3 regions of the Ligilactobacillus hohenheimensis genome follow, and region 1 is predicted to be linked to each of the others. Evidence: riboswitches for the same ligand, from Rfam matches in the RefSeq annotation. Region 1 holds a riboswitch; each other region holds the start of a gene.
The links. Region 1 has a riboswitch for lysine ahead of QOR60_RS04745 (amino acid permease). Riboswitches for the same ligand answer to the same signal wherever they lie in the genome.

Region 1 (5,924 bases):
GGTTCGGCAGGTTCGGTAACCGCGAAGCCATGTCCTTAACCTGCTCCTGAACCGTCACCAGTTCCTCATCCAGCTGCTTAATCTGCTGCCCAACGGCCCGCATCCGGGTGATTGCGTCCGTGGCATCTTCCTTATTCCGCTTAGCTTGAGCAATCGCTGCCGAAACATCATTTCGCTCCTTCTTAAGCTCCTCACTCTGCTGCAAAAGCTCCCGGCGCTTAGCATCCGCCGCAATTAACTGGTCAATCTGTTCTGCCGTCACTCCCCGGGCAGCCAACCGCTGCTTGTATTCATCCGGGTTCTTCCGAATATCCTTAACGTCTAACATGGTCTTCCTCCTTGAAAAAAGTAAACGGAGCCCGTCATCCCATGGGACGAACGGACTCCGTTTCGCGGTACCACCCAAGTTCGCATTCTCTGCGCACTCAATTGAGGTAACGGTCTCCCGTGCGGCATTACCCGCCCATACTCGATCCGCTGGAGTTTCGGCTCGGGGTTCCCACCATCTCCCCCGTCTCTGAAAGCCTACTTATGGCGAATCATGATGTTTAACGCTTTATCTTTGATTTTAGTATAATCCGCTCCAACTACTTGTCAACCCGTTCCTTCCCCGTTACCCGGGTCGTTGTTAGGTCCACTTCCTCAAGCGGAATTAACTTCGTGTGGTGCTTAAACTTGTAGTAGAAGAACAGCCCAAAGAACAATGGGACTGACATGTACGTAATCAAAATCTGGTACCAATCAAGGTGCGTAAACGCCTTAATGTTTTGCCCGACGATTACCAGGATACACATTACAAATGCCATGATTGGTCCAAACGGGAACCACTTAGCCTTATACTCCAGGGCGTTGAGGCCCTTCCCCTGGGCAACGTACGCCCGCCGGAACCGGTAGTGCGAAATCGCGATTCCGACCCACGCAATGAATCCGGTTAACCCACTCGCGGCAACCAGGAAGATGTAAACGCGCTGTCCAAAGATACTTGTCAGGAACGTTGCCAACCCAACCAGGGTCGTTACTAACAAGGCCGGCAGCGGAATCCCGCGCTGATTGACTTTCCCAAAAATCCGCGGGGCGTCGCCGTCCTGTCCCATCGCCATTAACATCCGGGTTGATGCGTACATCCCCGAATTAGCCGACGACAGCACCGCCGTAAGAATGACCGCATTCATCACGGAAGCCGCCGAAGCCAAGCCGACCCGCTTAAAGACCAGCGTAAACGGACTGATAGCAATATCCTTAGCCGATGAACCCAGTAAATCCGGACTAGTGTACGGAATAATGCAGGCAATCACGAAAATCGACAAAATATAGAACAATAGAATCCGCCAGAAAACCTGCTTGATTGCCGTGGGTACACTCTTTTCCGGCGTAGCGGATTCACCAGCCGTAACCCCCACAAGCTCCGTCCCCTGGAACGAGAACCCAGCAACAACAAAGACGTTGAGAATTGCCGGCAATCCGCCCACGAACGGCGCCTGCTTGTAGGTGAAGTTGCGCAAACCAATTGCGTGGCCGCCGCCCATAATTCCCAAGATGGTTAGGAACCCAACCACCAAGAAGACAATAACGGTAATAATCTTTACCAAAGACAGCCAGTATTCCGTCTCTCCGTACGACTTAACGGATAAGAAGTTGATCAAGAAGACCAAGCTCAACGCACCAAAACTAAAAATCCAGTTAGGAACGTGCGGGAACCAGAACTGCAGCACTAACGCCGCCGTTGAGACGTCAACCGCAATGGTAATTGCCCAGTTAAACCAGTAGTTCCACCCCATCGCAAATCCGAGTGCCGGGTCAACAAACTTTTTGGTATACGTGGCAAACGATCCTGAAACCGGCATGTACGTTGCCATTTCCCCCAGCGACGTCATTAGGAAGTACACCATCACCCCAATGGCGATGTAGGCAACTAGTCCCCCTCCAGGGCCGGCCGTAGAAATAGCGGACCCCGATGCAACAAACAGCCCGGTTCCGATACTACCGCCAAGGGCAATCATCGAAAGGTGTCGGGTCTTTAGGTCCCGTTTTAGTGAATACTCACGCGAATCCTTTTTCATGGGTTCGTCCTCCTCAGTAATATATTGAGGCAAACACTAATCAACACCAAAAGGGGCGCGGTCTCGAACCACGCCCCATTCATTTCACAGTCATCTCTGATTCATGGATATCGATAGCGCTCCGCGGTCACCCGCGACAGTCGTCCGGCTCTTAACCTGACGCCCAGCCCCACCTAGGAGAAACCAGGTGGCACTTCGGCGGTGCACCCTTTCGCCTGGTTTCAACAACGTTTCCCCGTCTCAGCCAGGTTACTATTGATTACCGCAACCTCTGTTCGATAGTGTTACGATACCAAACTTAACGCGCAAATACAATCCTTAACTTAATTATCCTGATCGTCATGGTGCTCATCGTGCTGCTTACCTGCATTCCGGGCCCGGTTTTCCGCTTCATCCCGTTCCTCTTCCCGCTCGGCTTCCTGCTGGTGCTGCTGGAAATGCTGCTCGAACGCCATCATTCGCTCCCGGGGAGCCTGGAAGGTGTACCGGTCACTGGTAATCGCCTGTCCCTTCATACACAGAAGGAGCAGCGGAATGTCCCCCAAGAGAATAATGAAAAGGAAGAGGAATGCGGGTAATTCAGCGTCATGGAACCGCCGGACCTGCGCCGTCAAGTTACAAATTACGGCCGCCGTTGCCCCGACCATTGCAACGGAAAGGCCCACCTGAATCGCAAGGCTTTTACTAATCCCCAGGCCGACAAATAGTTGAACTCCGAGCCCGATGACTAGCGTGTAGCAGGTCAACAAAAGAACCAACCCCAGGGTTCCCCACCAGAAATCGGCCCGGCCCATCCGTTTTCCTAAAACAAACGTGTCCCGGAGCATTAACTTCGTTGAGGGAATGATTCCCGGTTCGGGAGATTCATTCGCTGGCAGGTGCGGCACCCGCTGCTGCTCCTGCTGCATCTGCTGTTGCATTGCCATCAAGAACCGCTGCAGGTCCTCTTCATTATCAATTGTTGTTACCCGTACTGGCCGGTCACCCTGCGGTTTTCCCTGGGAACCCGGTGCTTCTTCCTGGTGGAGCTCGTTGGGATCAAGGTACGCCTGGTCCGCCCCACAGTACGGACAAAAGTTGGCGTTCACCGGAATATCACGGTGACATTTCTTACACTTTTTCTTTTCGCCCGCAGCATTATCCCGTTGCTGGCGGGCACCGCAAAAGGCACACCGCTCCTGGTTTCCCTCAAGCTGGTGGCCACAGCGTTCACACGTATACATTAACTCCTCACCCGTTCTAAATCATATTTCAGTTTGCTTTCAATATACCATATTTCCCGCACCAGCCCGCAACAGAACCAAAACTTAACCTACCGCCACCTATGAAAAGAGTATAATGGGGGTGATTTTGAAAAAAGGAGCGTTACGTATGATTACAACAGCAGCGATCATGCTCTTTGTCGGGTTTCTTGCCGGAACACTCGGCGCAATTCTTGGAATTGGGGGCGGGATGATTGTTACCCCAATCGTCACCCTCCTATTCGGTCTCAACATTAAATACGCCATCGGAGCAAGTATCATTGCGGTGATTGCCACCAGCTCTGGTTCGACCATCGCCTTCCTCAAGGACGACCTTATTAATCTTCGGGTTGCCATGTTTTTGGAAGTGGCCACGGCCAGTGGAGCTGTCATCGGGGCCCTCTTAACCGGGTCAATGAACGGAAAGATCCTATACTTCCTGTTCGGGTGCCTTCTGCTCTTCGCATCATTTAACATGGTGCGGAAGCTAATGGCTGGCGAAGAAGTTCTTCACCGGGCAAAGCCGGACAAATGGGCCGTACGGTTTAAGCTCAACAGTTCGTACTACGATAAGAGCACGCACGAGGAAGTGAACTACGACGTCCAAAACATTCCCGGTGGGTTAGCCATCATGTTTGGCGCCGGCCTTGCTTCCGGAATGCTGGGGATTGGTTCAGGGGCCTTTAAGGTCATGGCCCTTGATAACGCCATGAAAATGCCCCTGAAACCGTCCAGTGCAACCAGTAACCTGATGATGGGGGTGACGGCTGCCGCTTCGGCAACGGTCTACTTCTTTAGCGGGGCTATCCGGCCGGAAATTGCCGTTCCCCTGGCACTGGGAATCCTCGTGGGTTCCTTGCTTGGAAGCCGGATCATGCAGAAGCTGCCGACACGGGTGCTGCGGATGATTTTCGTTCCGGTCTTCCTGTACCTCGGATTACAAATGGCCCTGAAAGCATTTGGAATTAACATTGGGTGATTGAAATGAACGAGAAAAAACAACAAGTTGAACTTAAACACGGTCAAAAAGGTATTGACAAGGAACAGGACGTGGCCCTGTTAATCGGGCACATCATGCGGATTGGGGTAATCTTTGCGGCGATTGTCATGCTAATCGGACTGCTGCTCCTGTTCATCCGCCACGGTGGCGGGTACGCAACAAAGGACTTCTTCCCCACAACCCTCACGGGAATTGTGACCGGCATCTGCTCTTTGAAGCCGGCTGCCATCATGATGGGCGGGTTGTTCCTCCTCCTGCTAACGCCGGTTTTGCGGGTGGTCGTTTCTATCTATTCCTTTATTAAGGAAAAGGATATGCTTTACGTTGTCTTAACAACGATTGTATTGCTTATCCTCATTTTCAGTTTTATTATGGGACATAGTAGGTAATGTCTACCCATAACTTTGTAACTAAGGGGCCGGTTGGGTCCCCACAACAAAGCGGAGATTGCGCTACGCACAGCCTCCGCTTTGTTTATCATGATGTCTGATAGCCACTGGCGCTATCAACTCCCGACGAATTGGAGGAAGTTTTAATGGCCTCACGGCGAACACAACATAATGATTCTGAATTTAACCCCCACCAGCAACGGCGCCGGCGGATTGGCTACCCGTTTGAGGACGACGGGCAGCACGGTTACTACGATGCAGACGAATCCAGGGACCCGTATCCCCTAACCCCCGAAGAAGAGGAAAAGGGGTACGTCGGCGATGCCCTTCCATCCCAACACCGGCGGAGTCGGCGAACAGCAACCGGCGCAACCAGCGACCGGCAGGAGAAGCGGCGCCGGCGGTTTTTCTGGGCACTACTTGCAGCGGTAATTGCCCTTGCTTACGGGTGCTTCTTCTTTTACAACCGGTTTGAATACGCCCATCAGGAATCCAACCTGATGTTTCAGGCAACGGGCATGCAAAAGGAGCGCAACGTTTCTAAAATGCTGAAGGAGGGAAAGCCCGTCTCCGTCCTGCTGATGGGAACGGATACCGGGGCGCTCGGCCGGGACTTTAAGGGCCGAACCGACACGATGATCGTGTGCGTAATGAACCCCAAGAAGAAAACGATGACGCTGGTCAGCATCCCCCGGGACACACTGGTGGCCATCTACAAGCACGAGGACGACTACCCAAGCAAGATTAACGCCGCCTACCAGTACGGGAGTTCGTACACGGCGGTTAAAACCGTTCAACGTTACCTCAACATCCCGATTGACTTCTACGCCACCATCAACATGGGCGGGCTGGAAAGCCTAATTAAAGCCGTTGGGGGGGTAACGGTCAAGCCAACGTTGACCTTTAGCTACGGCGGGTACCACTTCACCAAGGGCAAAAAGACCCACATGAACGCGAAGAAGACCCTGGCCTACGTCCGGATGCGGCACCAGGATCCGCTTGGTGATTACGGCCGACAGGACCGACAACGGCAAGTCCTGATGAAGCTTGCCTTTAAAGGATCGGACCTTACCAGCCTGATTAACCAGAACTTCATGAAGACGGTCTCCAAGCAAATGCGAACCGACCTCACCTTCGACGACCTGCTGATTCTTGGCTCGAAGTACCGGGTAGCGACCCACCACATGAAGTCCACCCACCTTCAGGGCCACACCGAGGTAATTGGCGGCGAGGA
Region 2 (5,924 bases), on a different contig from region 1:
ATTTAAAAAGTTCACCATTGCGCTTACCCCCGCACTTAACGCCGCTTCGTTCGGTGTGAACGTCGCGGAGTGAAGCGCAGCGTCCGTTCCCACTCCCAGCCAAAACATCGTCCCCGGGAACTTACTGAGCAGGAATCCGAAATCCTCCCCCGTCATTGCGGGCGGGGTCGGAATAAAGTTAATTTTAGGATTTTCCTTCATATAATTAATGAACCGGCCAGTCAACTGATTGTTATTAATAACGGGCAGGTATCCTCCCTGACGCATCGCTAGATCTGCCGTACAGTCAAAACTGGTTGCAATTCCGGCGCTAATGGCCTGTAACCGCCGCTTAATCTGAAGAATTGTTTCCTGTGTTAAACCCCGAATCGTCCCCGCAACGTGTGCTGTTCCAGCAATCACGTTCCGGATTGTGCCAGCAGTGGCGCTACCAATCGTTACCACGCCACTCTTAAGCGGATCAATATTCCGCGCAACAATGGTCTGGGCTTGCATAATAAACGCCGCCATTGCAACCGCCATGTCATTTGCCCGGTGGGGAAAGGCTGCGTGCCCCTGCTTCCCGTGAAGCGTTAGGTCAAACTCGGTTGTGCCGGCAAAGAGCGTCCCGCGACGGCAACCGATCGCACCAGCTGGCAGTTCTGGATTAACGTGCAGTCCGTAAAATTCAGTTGGCCGCCACTTTCCCGTAAACACGTCCAGGTCAAACGCCCGCTTCCCACCGAAATCCTGTTCCTCTGCCGGCTGGAAAAAGAACACCAGGTCGTCTTGCGGTTGATGTTCGCTAAAGTAACTCAGGATTCCCAGGGCCACCGTCATGTGAAAATCATGTCCGCATGCGTGCATTCTGCCGGGAAACCGCGAAGCAAATGGCAACCCAGTTTCTTCGGTTACAGGAAGAGCATCGATATCCGCCCGGTAACCGATAATCCGGTGCGGCTCCTTACCTTGCACCCGCACCAGCAGGGCCGTTGGCAGTGCGGGAATTTCCCGTATTGTAAGGTACTGGTGGTTAAACGACTGAATCACCCTGAGCAGTAGTTCGTGCGTTTTTGTTTCATGAAGTGCCAGTTCCGGAATTTGGTGGAACTGACGCCGAATTCGAATCAAATCATTACCCGTAAGTTCCATCGATCTATCCCCTATCCCCTTAATCCATCTTCAAGCGCCGTCTTGTGCGCCGTTTTAGCATCTTTCCTTTTAATCACCCGGGCGGGAACTCCCGCAACCACGGTGTTAGGAGCCACGTCGTGCGTGACTACCGCCCCCGCAGCAATCACTGAATCGTGGCCAACCCGCACACCCTCCAACACCACGGCATTGGCCCCGACCATGACGTTATCTTCAATAACTACTGGCTGGGCACTTGCTGGTTCAATTACCCCGGCTAAAACGCTTCCCGCACCAATATGGCAGTGGCGGCCAACCTGGGCTCGGCCCCCCAGCACTACGCCCATATCAATCATTGTCTCCTCCCCGATTACGGCTCCAATATTAATAATGGCGCCCATCATAATTACCGCCCGGTCTCCGATTTCGACCTGGTCGCGGATAATTACGCCAGGTTCGATTCGGGCATTCGTGTCAATATAATCCAGTAGCGGAACCGCGCTGTTACGGGCAATCAATTCCACGTGGGTTGTTTCAATCACCTTGGTATGCGCCGTAATGAAGGGCTTAATCCTTCCCCAATCGCCGATCAGAATAGCCATGGTGGGCGTATGAAAAGCGGCGATTTCCGGAGGAAATGGAACGGCCGTAAACTTTCCCTGAAGATAAACCCGCACAGGGGTTGTCTTCGGAGCATTCCCAATGTAGTCAATCATTTCCTGCGTACTCATTTGTTTCATCATTCATTACTCCCTTCGTACGATAAATCATTAGTTACGAGCTGCGCATAACTTTCGCGCTGAATTACTAGTTGCGCCCGGCCACGCTGCGCAAAAACAACTGCTGGCCGACAATTCCGGTTGTAGTTGGATGCCATTGAATACCCGTACGCCCCGGTAACGGGGACCGCGACAATATCACCGGCGGCCACCGGCGCAATCCGTAAGTCATCAACTAAAACATCTCCCGATTCGCAGTACTTGCCAACCAGACGAACATGTTGAGTCGCCGGCGCGGTGGGGCAAGCGGCATTTACCGCCGTGTAGCGGGCATTGTATAAGGCAGGGCGAATGTTATCCCCCATTCCCCCGTCGATGGCAACGTACGGCAACCTTCCGGGAACATGTTTTTCGCTCCCCACGGTATATAACGTTGTCCCGGCAGGCCCTACGAGCGCGCGTCCCGGTTCAACCCATAGCGCGGGGAGCGGTAAGTGCGCCTGGTCAAAGGCCCGCTTTACGGTAGTGGTTATTGTTGTAAGCATCGTTTTAAGCGGAACGGGATGATCATCTTCTGTGTACTGAACCCCGAACCCGCCGCCAATATTAAGAATTGCAGGAATGACTGCGAAGTTGCGTTTCCACTGCGTAATGAGGACACATAACCGATTAACCGCCGCTACGAAGCCATCCGGTACGAAAATCTGCGAACCGATATGGGCATGAACGCCAATAAAGTTCATGCGGGAACAGGCTAAAACCCGTTGCAGTGCGGTAGTGGCTTGCCCTGAAGCAAGGTCAAACCCAAACTTACTATCGGTCTGACCGGTCGTAATGTACCGGTGAGTATGGGCTTCCACCCCGGGCGTCACCCGCAGCATCACGTTAACCGTGGCGTTGTTGCCAGTTAGAACCTGCTTTAACAAGTTAATTTCATGGAAATTGTCAATAATGATTGACCCAACATGGCTGGCCACTGCGAATTCCAGCTCTGCTTTCGTTTTATTGTTCCCGTGAAAACTAATGCGTTCCGGCGGGAAATGGGCTTGCAGTGCGGTATAGAGTTCGCCTCCTGATACCACATCAACGTGACACCCTAAACGGGCCATTAACTGGTAAATTGCGATACACGAGAACGCCTTACTTGCGTAACAAACCGCGTGTGCAAGGCCAGAAGCCGTCAGTGTTTGCGTGAATTGAGAAACAGCCGCTTTAATCTGATCAACGTCGTATACGATTAACGGCGTCTCGTATTTGCGAGTAAGTGCCAGGGCATCACATCCCCCAAGCATCAGGTGGCCAGATGGCGTTGTTGTGAATTGATTTGGAAATGGCATCTTAATTCCCCCATACGTTCAAGTACAGGGCGCTAAAAAATCCCCCGTGTGTGCGCCACACAGGGGAATCTACGTAACCTATTAGTCAAAATTAGTGTAGAAATCCGGTGTCGATAGCGCCCCGCAAGCTTTTATTTTCTTGCGACAGTCTGAAGCCTCTTAAACTTCAACCCAGCAAACCAGAAATATTTCCCTTCCTGGCGCTTCGGCGACCGCTCCTTTCACTTGGGATCATTGTTCGGAAATAAACTAACCCAAGATACTAATATTGGTCGCGCCTCTTCGACTTGGCTTTAATTTACACTGTCACCAACCAAATGTCAATCACTAATCTGATTTTAATTTCAATTAATTTATTTCTTCCTTAAATGCCACAATTAATTACCAATTTACCTGTATTTTAGGTGTTGACAGTGGGAAATCGGTTATTAAAATAAAACGTAATCTTTCACAGAATTCTTATTTGGAGGGGAAATTACATGAAAGTAGTTAAGTTTGGGGGAAGCTCCCTCGCAGATGGGCCCCACGTTGAACGGGCAATCGCAATCATCAAAGAAGATCCAGAACGCCGAATAATCGTTACGTCTGCTCCCGGAAAACGTTCAGCTGATGATGTTAAGGTGACCGATTTATTAATTGCGTATGCAACCGCAGTCCTTCATCGTGATGATTATGCCGAAATTCGGGAAAAAATTATTCGGCGATACTTTGAAATTGCGGCGTTCTTTGATTTACCGCAAAAGGCGCTGCAATTTATCCCACAAACAATTACTTCCCTGGCGGAAACCGCCTTCCCCAATGCAGACTACCTAATGGCCGCCTTTAAGGCCACCGGGGAACGGCTGAACGCCTTTCTGCTTGCCGCCCTCCTTAACCACCAGGGAATCACTGCGCAGTTTATTGATCCAAAAGAAGCAGGGATTATTGTTAGTGATCAGCTTGGGCCTAATAACGCAACGGTTCTACCTCAAACCTACAGTCACCTTGCGCGGTTCTGGGAAAGCCGTGAAGTTTTGGTAATTCCTGGCTTTTACGGCTACACCCCTAATGGCGAAGTTGCGACATTTTCCCGCGGCGGGTCGGATATTACTGGCGCCATTATCGCCCGGGGAGTTGCAGCTGAATGCTACGAAAATTTTACGGATGTCGATGCGATTTATGCGGCTAATCCCACGGTTGTTTCTCATCCGCGACCAATTAAAGAGATGACGTACCGGGAAATGCGTGAACTGGCGTATGCGGGATTTTCCGTGTTTCACGACGAGGCACTCATCCCAGCAATTGCGGGGAAGATTCCGGTGATCGTAAAAAACACCAATGCGCCCCAGCGTCCGGGAACCCGCATTATTCCCGCTACGAACTTTAAGCCGCAGACGACGATTACGGGGGTTGCCTGCGCCCGCAATTTTAGTGCGCTCTACCTGCATAAGTACCTACTAAATAAGGAGGTTGGCGTTACCCTCAAGATCTTAAAAATTTTATCGGCGCACGGCATTTCGTACGAGCACATGCCGTCTGGGATCGACGACCTCACGATTATTACGCGTACTAGCCAGCTAACCCCCGCTCTCCGGCAGCAAATTGCTCTTGACATCCAAGCCGCAGTGCAACCCGATCACCTTGAATGGATTGACGACTACGCCATTATCATGGTTGTCGGCGAGGGAATGCACGACCGCATCGGAACAACGAATGGCGTGACCACGGCGCTCGCCCAAGCCAACGTTGCCATTCACATGATTAACCAGGGAGCATCCCGAATTTCTATCATGGTGGGAGTTCGCGCAAGTGACGCTGACCGGGGAACTGCCGCGATTTACAATTACTTTGAAAAGGAGGACGCTTAAAATGAAAATCTTTCGTGTGCACGGTTCGGAAAACCGCTTTGCCCTTATCCCCGCACCGCTTTCGCTCCAGTTACCCGTGGCTGAAAGCCAGTTTCCGGCCTACCTGCGGCAAAGAATTCCCGTTCTCCGGAATATTGACGGCGTATTATTAGTTTGCCCCACGACGCACTCCGGGTGTCAGGGGCGGATGGCGATTATCAATAGCGATGGCACTCACGCTAAAATGTGTGGGAACGGGTTACGCGCGGTCGCCCGGTACTTAGCCTCCACGGCTTCCAGCCCGACCTTTAAGGTTGCGACCGACGAAGCAGCGCTTACCGTGCGGGTTCACACGGATCTCGCCCCTGGGGTACCGGCGATTGGCGTTGAGATTTCACCCGTCCGTTTTCAACCAGCGGCGTTGCCCATGACTAATTTAGGGGGCGCTCCGGTGATAAATGCCGCCATTCCTGCCCTTGATCCCCACCTCCGTTTTACGGCAGTTGCCGTCCCTAACCCCCACCTGATTAGCTTCGTCCCATCCGTTCGGGAAGCCCAAGCAACACTTGAAAAGTTGGGGAAGACGCTCAACGCTCCCAACCCGTATTTCCCGGATGGGGTCAACGTTAGTTTTGCTGAAGTTCGCAACGACCAGACGTTATTTGTGCAGACCTATGAACGCGGCGTGGGTTTTACCAACGCCTGCGGTACCGGAATGGCGGCAACCAGCCTCAGCTACGTTACTGTTCACCACCCGGAGCTGGTTGAACAGCCCCTCACCATTTTCAATCCTGGCGGGATGGTGCAAACCATTGTTCACCAAGAAAAAACCGGGCGGCAATGGATCGAGTTAATCGGTAACGCAACCGTTACCCATGAAATCACCGTTAACGCAGATTTTGCCCCGCTTTCAGTCGTTGAAACCAATGAGG
Region 3 (5,924 bases), on a different contig from region 1:
CGGGTGTTAAACAGCGGGCTAACTGATTCGTTTTCGTGGATCCGGTTAATGGCGTCCCCAATGAGCGGGCCAACCGAAACCTGAATTAACTTATCAATCTGCTTTTCTTCTGGTAACTGAATGGAATCCGTCACAACCAGCTGCTTAATCGGCGAGTTTTCAATTCGCTCAATTGCTGGACCGGATAAGACCGGATGCGTAGCGCAAGCGTATACGTCAGTAGCCCCCGCATCCATCAGTGCCTGCGATGCAAGCGTGATGGTCCCTGCCGTATCGATCATGTCATCGATTAGGATGCACCGCTTGCCCTTAACGGAACCAATGATGTTCATCACTTCCGCCACGTTGGCCCGCGGCCGCCGCTTGTCAATAATTGCGATCGGTGCCTTGAGGAACTCGGCAAGCTTCCGCGCCCGAGAAACCCCACCATGATCAGGGGAAACAACCACCGCATCCTTATCCAGCTTATTCGTCAGGAAGTAATCGGCTAATAGCGGTGCCCCCATCAGGTGGTCAACCGGAATATCAAAGAACCCTTGAATCTGGGCAGCGTGGAGGTCAAGGGCGATTACCCGGTTGGCTCCCGCCTTTTCAATCATATCGGCTACCAGCTTGGCGGTAATTGGTTCCCGGGAGCGCACTTTCCGGTCCTGCCGGGCGTAGCCGTAGTACGGGATCACGACGTTAATCGTTGCCGCACTGGCCCGCCGCAAAGCGTCAATCATGATCAACAGTTCCATCAGGTTATCGTTCACCGGGGCCGACGTTGACTGGACGATGAAAATCTCGTCCCCCCGAACACTTTCCTCAATGTTAATCCGAATTTCGCCGTCGCTAAACCGGTCAACCGACGTCTTGCCCAGCGGAATTCCCATCGCGTCGGCAATCTTCTGTGCTAACGGTTTGTTGGAATTCAATGCAAACAACTTAATCTTTGAGTCTGAATTATGTCCCGACATGGTAGCCTCCATATGTTTAATTCTACGGTTAATTCTAATTCATGCACCGCCATTCAGGCAAGCAGATTCCTACTTTTCGCCGTACTTTTCGGCATTTTTCTTTGCAGCCTCCGCAACAGGGTAGCGGTCGTAGTAACCTTTTTTGTTAACCTGCCGACCACGGGCAATCCCCATGTCGTGCGGTGCAACGTCATCCGTGATCGTTGAGCCCGCCGCAACGTATGCATGGTCCCCAATTTCAACCGGGGCAATGATGTTTGAGCCGCTGCCGATGAACGAGTAGTCCCCAACATTTGTGTGGTGTTTATTCATTCCATCGTAGTTGACAAAGACGGTCCCGCAGCCAATGTTAATTTCCTTCCCTAAGGTTGCATCCCCAACGTAGGTCAGGTGCCCGACCTTGGTGTTTTGCCCAATCTGGGCGTTCTTAACCTCACAGAAGTTCCCGATGTGGACGCCCACACCAATCTCTGCCTTTGGCCGCAGGTGACTGTACGGTCCAATGTTACTGTCCTTGTGCATTACCGCATTTTCAAGGAACGAAGCCGTGACCGTGACACCGTCCTCAATGACACTATCCCGAATCTCGGAGTGGGCCCCAATCACACAGTCACTCCCAATTGACGTCTTACCCTTAAGCACAACTCCCGGTTCAATTACGGTGTCATTGCCAATCTGAACATCCGCATCAATGTACGTGGTAGCCGGATCAATCATGGTAACCCCGTTTTGCATGTGCCGGGTATTAATTCGCTGCTGCATAACCCGCGTTGCGTTTGCCAGGGCAACCCGGTCGTTTACCCCCATTGATTCCGTGAAATCATCCATCTGAAAGGCACCAACCTGCTTACCGGCCTGCTTGAGGATCCCGATAACATCTGTCAGGTAGTACTCTCCTTGTGCATTGTCGTTCGACAGCTGGTGAAGGGCAGCAAACAATTCCTGATTGTTAAAGCAGTACACGCCCGTGTTAATTTCCTGGACAGCTGCTTCTTCTGGCGTTGCATCCTTTTGTTCAACAATCTTCGCAACCGTTCCGGCGGCGTCCCGAATAATCCGGCCGTAGCCAAACGGCTGGTCAGTATGGGCCGTCAGCACCGTTGCGGCTGCGCCCTGTTGCTCGTGGTAGGCGAACAGTTGCTTAAACGTTTCAGCAGTAAAGAGCGGGGTGTCACCGCACGTTACGAGGGTAATCCCGTCTTTTTGACCCAACACGTCCTCCGCTTGCATCACGGCATGCCCCGTTCCGAGCTGCTCCGCCTGCAAAGCATAGATTGTCCGGTCACCAAGAAGCTGCTTAACCTGGTCCGCGCCGTGGCCGACAACCGTCACAATCTGGTCAATCCCGACCCGTTCCAGCTGGGTCAAGACATGATCAACCATTGCCTTCCCGCAAACCGGGTGGAGAACTTTATATAACTTTGACTTCATCCGGGTCCCCTGACCCGCCGCTAAAATTACCGCATATTTTTCTGTCATTCTTTTTCAAATCCTTTATTAAAACTAGCTAATTTCAATCCCCTTAATCTTACCCCATGTCCCGGGGAGACGCAATTTTAGCTCCATGGTTGCTGGGGACAATTCTAATAATTATCAAAGTAATCGCAAAAAGTGTTCGTATTTCCCTTGACGCTCCCGCACAAGCGTAGTATAAAGTTAGTAAATAAAGTAATAGAGGTCGCGACCAATAAGAGTACCTTTTCGGAGACTTCCCAAGTCGATGATGAAAAGCAAAAGGAGCGGTTGCCGAAGTGTCAGTCCCCGGGACGGGCTGGTGCTGGGACGTAGTTGAACAAACTACGGACTGTCGCAGCAATGCGGAGCGCTATTCACACGGAACGGATAAACCCCTCCCGGTGCATGTGGTGCCCGGAAGGGGTTTTTCTTCACCAGTAGTGTTAGCCAACCTTTATTAATTATTTAATCCAATTAATTAAGGAGCGGTTACTGATGGAAAACAGTCAACGCAAAATGTCAATGTGGGGTCTGGTCTTAATGATTTTTGCCGCCATTTATGGGCTTGGTAATACGACCGTCGGCTTCTACCAGATGGGATACGGAGCAATGCTCTGGTATGTTTTAGGAGCTTTACTCTTCTTCATCCCTAGTTCACTTATGTTCGCGGAATACGGTTCCGCCCTCAAGGACAGCCAGGGAGGGATTTACTCCTGGCTTCAAGCTAGTATCGGCGAAAAGCCCGCGTTTATCGGTACCTTTATCTGGTATGCAGCGTGGGTCATTTGGCTGGTAACAAACTTCTCAACCATTTCAGTTTCAATTTCCGGGGCCATTTTCGGAAAGGACACCACCCAGGCATGGCACCTCTTCGGGCTAACCTCCAACCAAACCCTTGGGTTAATTGGAATTGCCCTGCTGGTCTTTGCAACGTTCGTATCAACCCGCGGGTTTGATAAGATTGAAAAAATCGCCAGTTTCTGTGGGACGTTTATTATCGGGGTAGCCATCTTCTTTCTTATTGTTAGTGCCATCTACCTGATGGTTGTCCACGGCCACCTCGCTCAGCCCCTGACCACCCAAAGCATGGTAAAGTCCCCGAATCCTGCATTCGGTTCCCCCATTGCCTTGATGTCGTTCTTCGTTTACGCGGTTTTTGCGTACGGGGGCATGGAAACGATGGGAAGCACCATCGATAAGGTCAAGGATCCGGATAAAAACTTCCCGCGGGGGATTGTTATTGCTGCCATCGGTATGATCGTAATCTACTGTGTTGGGGTGCTTGCTTGGGGGGTAACCGCCAACTGGCACCGGGTTTTAAGCGGAAGCAACGTTGACCTCGGGAACATCACCCTGGTATTAATGAGTAACCTCGGGTATTCAATCGCCCACACCCTTCTCCACACGTCCGTTGCCACTGCCAAGATCTGGGGGCTCTGGGCCGACCGGATTATCGGGATTGAGGAAATCTTTTCAATTTTTGGAGCCATCTTCATCCTCATTTACTCGCCGTTAAAGACAATGATTATCGGGACTCCTCAGCGGTTATGGCCAAACAAACTGACCAAGCTGAACGAGCACGGGATGCCGGCCACCGCCATGTGGTGTCAAACCGTCATGGTTGTGCTAATTATCCTCGGGGTTTCCTTTGGGGGTAAATCCGCCCAGGCGTTCTACACGGTCCTGCAGGACATGAACAACGTTACAACCTCCGTGCCGTACCTCTTCTTAATTGCGGCCTTCCCGTTCTTCAAGAAGCGGCAGGATTTAGAGCGGCCGTTTGAAATTTACACCAACCGGTCACTCACCGTAGCGGTTTCGTTCATTAGCTGGATTACCATTTTCATGGGGATTGTCTTCACGGTTGTTCAACCCCTCCTCCAGCACGATTTCTACACCGCCTTCTGGACGGTCTTTGGGCCAGCCTTCTTTGGGATTGCGGGCTGGTGCTTCTACTCACTGGCTGGTTACCGGCAACGGCACCGCGTTAACGCGGGCGTCCCCGTCACGGAAGAATTAAATAATAATTAACGAGGTAAAGAGGGCGTGGCATAAGACCACCCCTCTTTACTGCTCTCACACTAATTTAAAACGGGCTGAACGGAAGCCCCGCCGCACTTACGTTTTGGCGGCCTACTGCTTCCATTCAGCCCGTTTTTATTTAATATTTACGCATTATTCCCGCACGAAGATGTAGTTTGCTGCCTTATAACCAACATCAAACTGCTTCCCGTTATCCAGACGGACCACAATGGGGCCTTCAAACGGCGTATGCTGCTCAACTGTCAGCTGATCACCAATATCAAGCCCACTCCCGTCCAGGTATGTTAGGAGTTCGTGATTGTCCGTAAACCGTTCCACCGTTACGCTTACCCCGTCCGCGACACTTGCCAGCGTCCGGTGACTCTCCTCGGCATAATGGCCATCCTTATCAGGAATTACGCCGCCGTGCGGACAATGCGTGGGGTGGCCGAGGTACTCATCAAGGTGGTTCATCAGGTTTTCACTCATATCATGCTCGAGAACCTCCGCATCAGCGTGAATATCCTCTAGCTTGTAATGCAGCTTGTCGACTAAAAACGTCTCCCATAACCGGTGGCGCCGAATTAACGCCGCCGCAAGCCGTTCCCCCGTTTCCGTCAGGCGCACCCCCGCATACGGAATGTGGTGCACCAATCCTTCCGCGGCGAGTTTATTCACCATCTCGGTCACGGAACCCGCAACAACGTTTAAGCCCATCGCAATTTGTTTATTCGTGATTTCCTTTTTGGTTCCGCCCAGCTCAAAGATAATTTTTAAATAGTCCTGTTTCTTTGGCGTCATGCTCGATCCCCCAGTATTCCGCTTTAACTGTCGCCTTCATTATAGCAATCTTTACCATTTCAGGGAAACGCTTTTTTGGGCATCCCAAAAATAATTTTTATTGCAAAGTAGCAAGTAGTTGCTGGAGATCCGGCGGAATAGGCGCACAATAAGTCACCGCCCGGTCGGTAAACGGATCAGTAAAGCCTAAGGCGCGGGCGTGGAGGGCCTGCCGCTCAATTAAGGTGGTTGGGCCACCATATAACTCATCGCCTAAGAGCGGGTGGCCCGCTGCCGCAAAGTGGGCCCGAATCTGGTGGGTGCGGCCGGTATGCAACCGCACACGCACCTGCGTTGCCGCCGCATACCGGGCCGTTACCCAGTACTCCGTCCGGGCCGGTTTCCCGGTGGCACTCACCCACTGCCGGTTTGTCCCCGGCTGCCGTTCAAGCGGGCCAGTGAAAAAACCATGGTCCTCCGCCAAAGCGCCCCGAACCACCGCTAAGTATTCCTTCCGTAGCGTGTGCTGTTCAACTTGCGGATTAATCAATCCCTGCGCAACCCGGTGACGGGCAACCAGCGTTACGCCACTCGTAAACCGGTCAAGGCGGGTAATCACGTGGGGGACAAGGTCGCGCGCGCCCTGCTGCATCAGGTATCCCTTCACCCGGTTTACCAGCGTATCCTTCCGGTCACGCGGCCCAGGCA

Region 2: another riboswitch for lysine. It lies ahead of lysA (diaminopimelate decarboxylase); the one in region 1 lies ahead of QOR60_RS04745 (amino acid permease).
Region 3: another riboswitch for lysine. It lies ahead of yjeM (glutamate/gamma-aminobutyrate family transporter YjeM); the one in region 1 lies ahead of QOR60_RS04745 (amino acid permease).

What each region holds. Positions count from the first base shown of each region.
Region 1 is NZ_CANCXC010000003.1:1,950-7,873, forward strand. It holds gene serS (serine--tRNA ligase) at 1-328, opposite strand, end outside; gene QOR60_RS04745 (amino acid permease) at 588-2,060, opposite strand; lysine riboswitch at 2,167-2,342, opposite strand; gene QOR60_RS04750 (zinc-ribbon domain-containing protein) at 2,384-3,283, opposite strand; gene QOR60_RS04755 (sulfite exporter TauE/SafE family protein) at 3,432-4,280, shown strand; gene QOR60_RS04760 (DUF1634 domain-containing protein) at 4,334-4,690, shown strand; gene QOR60_RS04765 (LCP family protein) at 4,837-5,924, shown strand, end outside.
Region 2 is NZ_CANCXC010000001.1:436,583-442,506, reverse strand. It holds gene QOR60_RS02220 (N-acetyldiaminopimelate deacetylase) at 1-1,131, opposite strand, end outside; gene dapD (2,3,4,5-tetrahydropyridine-2,6-dicarboxylate N-acetyltransferase) at 1,143-1,850, opposite strand; gene lysA (diaminopimelate decarboxylase) at 1,850-3,166, opposite strand; lysine riboswitch at 3,272-3,457, opposite strand; gene QOR60_RS02205 (aspartate kinase) at 3,646-5,013, shown strand; gene dapF (diaminopimelate epimerase) at 5,015-5,924, shown strand, end outside.
Region 3 is NZ_CANCXC010000004.1:132,926-138,849, reverse strand. It holds gene QOR60_RS06185 (ribose-phosphate diphosphokinase) at 1-959, opposite strand, end outside; gene glmU (bifunctional UDP-N-acetylglucosamine diphosphorylase/glucosamine-1-phosphate N-acetyltransferase GlmU) at 1,029-2,438, opposite strand; lysine riboswitch at 2,624-2,795, shown strand; gene yjeM (glutamate/gamma-aminobutyrate family transporter YjeM) at 2,910-4,445, shown strand; gene QOR60_RS06170 (metal-dependent transcriptional regulator) at 4,590-5,237, opposite strand; gene QOR60_RS06165 (RluA family pseudouridine synthase) at 5,335-5,924, opposite strand, start outside.